Linked DNA regions of Catalinimonas alkaloidigena. The protein of the gene in region 1 binds, or shares a complex with, the protein of each later gene. Links are inferred from orthologs where the notes say so. Each region holds a gene or a part of one and is shown in the gene's direction. Other genes may lie near its edges.

Region 1 (3,142 bases):
GTCAATCTTACCCTTTACAAAGACGACCATCAGTTGCGATTTGTAGTGCAAGACCAGGGCGAAGGGTTTGATTTTGACAACTTACCTGATCCCACCGCCCCTGAGAACATTCTAAAACCCGGTGGGCGCGGCATTTTCCTCATGAAGAACTTATCAGACGAAGTGAACTTTAATAACAACGGAAGCGAAGTCGAACTGCTTTTTTATGTTGACTGATGGCTTCTAAAATTCAGTTCTTCTACGAAGGTATTTCCTTCAAACTCTCTAATGCTTCTTTTAGCCGAAAGGTTTTAAGAAGCATTTTTGCTTTCTTCGATGTTCCCATTACTCACCTCAATTTTATCTTCATGTCCGATGAAGCCTTGTTGCAGGTAAACATCGATTATCTGAATCATAATTACTTTACTGATGTTATCACGTTTGACTACTCAGAAGAGGAGGCGATTGAGGGTGATATTTTTATCAGCATTGATCGGGTTTTAGATAACTCTAAAACTCAAAACACTTCTTTTGAGAACGAATTGCATCGGGTCATGATTCACGGTGTTTTGCATCTGTTAGGTATGGAAGACAGCACAAAACCTTTGAAATCGCTAATGCGGATGCAGGAAAATGTTTTTCTATCTTTGCTTCCTGACTAACGTTCCACGTGGAGCCATGATGATCGCTCCACGTGGAACATTTCATTCTTGGTTATGTTCAAAAAGTACGACGTCATTGTAGTAGGGGGGGGGCATGCGGGCTGCGAGGCTGCCCATAGTGCGGCCACGATGGGTTCTAAAGTGTTGTTGGTTACGATGAATATGCAGACTATCGCACAAATGTCTTGCAATCCTGCCATGGGTGGCGTGGCAAAAGGACAGATCGTTCGGGAAATTGATGCACTTGGAGGCATGTCTGGCATTATCGCTGACCAGACCGCTATTCAGTTTCGTATGCTCAATCGCTCAAAAGGACCCGCTATGTGGAGCCCCCGTTGCCAAAGCGATCGGATGCGATTCGCAGAGGCGTGGCGGTTATCACTGGAAAGTAATCCTAATGTCGATTTCTGGCAGGAAACGGTCACCGATCTTTTGATAGAGGGGAAAAGAGTAACAGGCGTACGTACCCAATTAGGAATTGAAATAGAGGCCGATGCAGTGGTCTTGACCAACGGTACGTTTCTGAATGGGATCATTCACATTGGTGAAAAGCGGTTCGGTGGGGGTAGAGCTGGTGAGAAATCGGCCAAAGGACTTACTGAGCAGCTTATTCAATTAGGGTTTGAGAGCGGTCGTATGAAAACGGGCACGCCTCCTCGGATCGATGGCCGCTCGTTGAATTATGCAGCGATGGAAGAGCAGAAGGGTGATGAAGAACCCGGGAAGTTCTCCTATCTGAACACCGTACAGCCCATTCAGCAACAAAAGAGTTGCCATATCACTTACACCAATGCGGAAGTACATGACATTCTGAAGACCGGATTTGATAAGTCTCCGATGTTCAATGGGCGAATTCAGGGACTAGGGCCGCGTTATTGCCCCTCTATTGAAGACAAGATTAACCGCTTTGCTGAACGGGAACGCCACCAGATTTTCGTGGAACCTGAAGGCTGGGATACGGTAGAGATCTACGTAAACGGTTTTTCTTCATCGTTGCCGGAAGATGTGCAGTACAAAGCCCTGACAAAAATTCCCGGTTTCGAGAACGCAAAAATGTTCCGGCCCGGCTACGCTATAGAATACGATTACTTTCCGCCTACTCAGTTGGGATACACGTTAGAGACCAAACTCATTGAGGGGCTGTTTTTTGCGGGTCAGATCAATGGGACCACGGGGTACGAGGAAGCCGCTTGTCAGGGTTTGATGGCAGGAATTAATGCCCATTTGAAAGTTAAAGAGAAAGAGCCCTTCATTCTCAATCGCTCTGAGGCCTACATCGGCGTATTGATCGATGACTTGATTAACAAAGGGACGGAAGAACCGTACCGCATGTTTACGTCCAGAGCTGAGTATCGAATCTTGTTGCGCCAAGATAACGCGGATATCCGGTTGACGGAAAAAGGATATGGCTTGGGACTAGCCAGTGCCGAACGCTACGAGCAGGTACAATTCAAAAAAAGCCAGACGGAGTTGCTTGTCGATTTCTTACGACGCGAAAAAGTGGTCCCTGAGGAAGTAAATGCCATGTTGGCGGCAAAGAAGTCGGCAGAAATTTCTGAAAAGGCCTCTTTGATCAACCTTCTGAAAAGACCCTCGATCGAGATCAGCGATTTTCAATTGAATGATAGCTTAAGCGAAGGATTGGCTCAATTTTCGCCTGAATCTATAGAACAGGCTAGCATTCTGGTAAAATACGAAAGCTACATTGAAAAAGAACGTCAGAATGCGCAACGGTTATTAGAAGTAGAAGAAAAGAATATCAATCCAAACTTCGACTATTACCAACTGAAAGCGCTTTCGAACGAAGCAAAAGAAAAGCTTTCCAAACACAAACCTTCTACCTTAGGACAGGCGATCCGCATTAGCGGAATTAAGCCGACGGATATCTCCATCCTGATGGTTTATATGAGCAAATGAAAGAAGCGGTTTTGCAGTGCCCCGCCTGCGGGGCTGAGAGTAGTCAGTTTTCGTTGTACAAAAAGTGCCTCGATTATTCAGTAAGCCACGAATTGTTCAGCATTGATGCGTGCAACAGTTGTGGCCATCTGTTTACCAATCCACGCCCTGCGAATGCGCACATCGGTTCGTATTATCAGTCAGCGGCGTACATATCCCACAGTGATACGAGCCAAGGGTTTGTAAACAAGCTTTACAAATTAGCACGTCAAGCGACCCTATTACAGAAGCGCTCTCTCGTTCGAAAGCTATCTCCCGAGGGGAAGAGGTTGTTGGATGTGGGATGCGGTACTGGCTATTTCGCCGAATTTTGCCAAAGGGGAGGGTGGATGGTAGAGGGAGTAGAACCTGATCCAAAAGCGCGTGAACTAGCTGCCCAGAAAATACATGGAGAGGTTTTGCAACAGATCCAAGAAGTAGCCGGCAACTATCGGTTCGACGTGATAACGCTGTGGCATGTATTAGAACACATGCATGACCTATCCGCCACTTTCAAAAAGCTATGCGAACTGGTGAAGCCGGATGGAAAAGTAGTGATTGCGGTT
Region 2 (3,054 bases), on another replicon or contig:
CCCTCACCCAAAAATTGGCCTTTTTGTTTGTGGTGCTGAGCGGCATGCTCGCTAGTGCTTTTACGTTTTCTGACCCGGCGGCAACGGCCCCGGCCGAGCAGATCAACTGGCTCACCTTTGAGGAAGCGATGGCCCTGAACCAGAAAAACCCCAAGAAGGTATTTCTCGACGTCTACACCGACTGGTGCGGCTGGTGCAAGCGAATGGACCAGACGACCTTTTCTGACCCGGAAGTGGTCAAGTACATGAACGAGAACTTCTACGCCGTCAAGTTCGATGCCGAAGGCAAAGACCCGATCCAGTTCAAAGGACAGACGTTCAAATTTGTACCGAGCGGACGTAACGGTTACCACGAACTGGCCGCCGCGCTGCTGAACGGCAAACTGAGCTTCCCCACCACCGTCTACCTCGACGAGGAGATGAACCTGATTCAGCCGGTGCCGGGGTACATGAAAGCCCCTGAGTTTCTGAAAGTGCTCTCCTATTTCGGAAGCGATCATTTTAAGGATACGCCCTGGGAGAAATACGAAAAAAGTTACACGGTGCCCACCCCCTGACCGGGCACACGGCAGCCTCTTACCCTGTCCTACTTGTCGACCGATGAGTAGGACATTTTGCGTTGCACAGACGGGCAGCGCGGCAACGCAACTGTTGGGTATGCAGCGAGAGAGGGTTCAGGAACTGATCGCCCTGATTCCGTGTATCTTTGCCGTACCGTTATGCACACGTCTCTTCTCCATCATCAAGATACCATCGTGGCGCCGGCTACTGCGCCCGGCACCGCCGCCCTGGCCATCGTCCGCCTCTCGGGACCTGACGCCATTGCCCTGTGCAATCGCGTTTTTCCGGCCAAAGATCTGCAAGCCCAGCCGTCACACACGTTACACTTCGGCACCATTCGCGACGGTGACGATATTGTCGATGAAGTGGTAGTCAGTTTGTACAAGGCCCCCCGGTCGTTTACACGCGAAGATGTGGTGGAGATTTCCTGCCACGGGTCCAATTACATTGTCCGTCGGCTGGTGCAATTGTTCATTCGCCAGGGCGCGCGCATGGCCCAACCCGGTGAGTTCACCAAGCGGGCCTTTCTGAACGGCCAGTTCGACCTGGCCCAGGCCGAAGCCGTCGGCGACCTCATCGCGGCCGAATCGGAAACCGCACACCGGGCCGCCCTGCACCAGATGCGCGGCGGTTTTTCGCGCGAACTGCACGAGCTGCGCGAAAAGCTGGTTCACTTCGCGTCGATGGTTGAGCTGGAACTGGACTTCGGCGAAGAGGACGTGGAATTTGCAAACCGGGACGACCTGCGCACCCTGATTCGGGACCTGCACCGCGTGATCGACGGGCTGATCCGCTCGTTCGATCTGGGCAATGTGATCAAGAACGGGGTCCCGACCGTGATCGTGGGCAAACCCAACGCCGGAAAATCTACCTTATTAAATAAGCTGCTCAACGAAGAGAAAGCCATCGTCTCGGACATTCCCGGCACGACCCGCGATTTTATTGAAGACGAGCTGGTGGTGGGGGGTGTCACCTTCCGCTTCATCGACACGGCAGGCCTGCGCGAAACGCAGGACACCATCGAAGCACTGGGCGTGCAACGCACCCAGGAAAAGATGCGGCAGGCTTCGCTGATCCTTTACCTGTTCGATGCCACCGACACCGACCCGGCCGAAATCCCGGACGTCCTGGCTACCATCCGCGAAACCGGTACGCCCGTGGTGCCTATCGCCAACAAGGTGGACCAGTTGTCCGCAGTGCAACGCAGTGCTTTTCAGTCCATTGCAGATCTCTTGTTTCTCTCGGCCGCTACCGGTGAAGGGCTGGAGGCCCTCCAGCAACGCCTGCTCGCCACCGTCGACCTGCAGGAGTTCCGGACCGGTAACACCACCGTCACCAACCTGCGCCACTACGAAAGCCTCCTGAAAACCCGCGAGGCCCTCGACCAGGTACTGGCCAGCCTCGACGCGGGCGTCACCGGCGACTTCTTGGCCATGGACATCCGTCAGTCGCTTCACCACCTTGGCGAAATCACCGGCGAAATCACCACCGACGATCTGTTGGCCAATATCTTCTCGAAGTTCTGCATCGGGAAGTGAAATATAATAGTTACCAGAAAGCAATAATGAAAAACTAGTGACTATCAGACCTTTAATGCATCACATACTTGCGTATAATCGCCCATGATTTGATATTATTTGCACCTTTAGTGTATCTACACAAGATGGGTACAAAACCGGTACAAGCATATCATCACGAAAGCGATCCGCATTATAGTGCGAGAGAAGACGGTCAGCAAAGGACGTAGAAGCCTTTACTTGGACTTCTACCCAGAACTGCCAGGAGTAGCAAAACCGTCGACGCGAGTAAAAAAGTTTCTCAGATATCCTTCCTAAATAAACTGAGGTAAGGGTGTCATAGAGGCACTTTTTTGTTTTTTAGCTTGTAGGCAACGGCTAATGTAGCAGCGGGCGAAGGCTTCGCCGAGCAATAAGTATCAATTGCAGATATTTCCTCTTCTAAAATAAGGAAAAAATGACATTTAGGGAAAAAGTAATCTTCTAATTAAAGGAATAAACCTTTTCTTAAATTTGTATGGTTTTGAATACAAAAGAGCAGGGTCCGATTCCTGGTTTTATAGAGAAGAAGGTGATGTTATAAGAAATATATTATTTTGTTTTATAGTCATGGAAGTGGATTATCAATTGAGCCAGTTATGGCTATAAGAATAAAGCCTATAGAAGAAATTCACAGAAAAATATCTTCTAGAAACAATAATATTGATATAATCGACACAAAAGTAGATGTGTACAAGTTGGATGATAATACCGATGGTATTTATAGAAAAAATTCAAGTTTGAGTATTGCTTGCAACGATAAAAACGAGACTGAGAATGCTGTCAACTTAATAATCTACTGCTTCGAAAATGCTGCGCTAGAATACTTTGATAGGTATTCTAGTGTATCTGATATAGATAGTGCAATAAATGATAATCCAGAGTATAAATCTGTTTTAACAGGAAGTGTAGAGCCTTTAAGGTATATTATAGGATT

The links. Proteins that work in one complex are often made in the same cells at the same time.
Region 2: the proteins of mnmG (region 1) and mnmE are in contact, whole or in part, in a solved structure (PDB 9HIP), measured with the Escherichia coli proteins. The link is inferred for Catalinimonas alkaloidigena from one-to-one orthologs.

Annotation. Positions count from the first base shown.
Region 1 is NZ_FNFO01000003.1:691,696-694,837, forward strand. Bases 130-3,126 are described here. They hold mnmG (tRNA uridine-5-carboxymethylaminomethyl(34) synthesis enzyme MnmG), read left to right. Parts: upstream 130-695; coding sequence 696-2,558; downstream 2,559-3,126. Other genes in these bases: BLR44_RS10130 (ATP-binding protein), read left to right, coding at 130-216; ybeY (rRNA maturation RNase YbeY), read left to right, coding at 216-641; BLR44_RS10145 (methyltransferase domain-containing protein), read left to right, coding at 2,555-3,126. Also shown: more of BLR44_RS10130, read left to right, coding at 1-129; more of BLR44_RS10145, read left to right, coding at 3,127-3,142. UniProt on the Escherichia coli protein: NAD-binding protein involved in the addition of a carboxymethylaminomethyl (cmnm) group at the wobble position (U34) of certain tRNAs, forming tRNA-cmnm(5)s(2)U34.
Region 2 is NZ_FNFO01000013.1:106,141-109,194, reverse strand. The notes cover bases 1-2,909. They hold mnmE (tRNA uridine-5-carboxymethylaminomethyl(34) synthesis GTPase MnmE), read left to right. Parts: upstream 1-719; coding sequence 720-2,099; downstream 2,100-2,909. Other genes in these bases: BLR44_RS28740 (hypothetical protein), read left to right, coding at 2,675-2,909; BLR44_RS25315 (thioredoxin family protein), read left to right, coding at 1-557. Outside these bases: more of BLR44_RS28740, read left to right, coding at 2,910-3,054. UniProt on the Escherichia coli protein: Exhibits a very high intrinsic GTPase hydrolysis rate. Involved in the addition of a carboxymethylaminomethyl (cmnm) group at the wobble position (U34) of certain tRNAs, forming tRNA-cmnm(5)s(2)U34.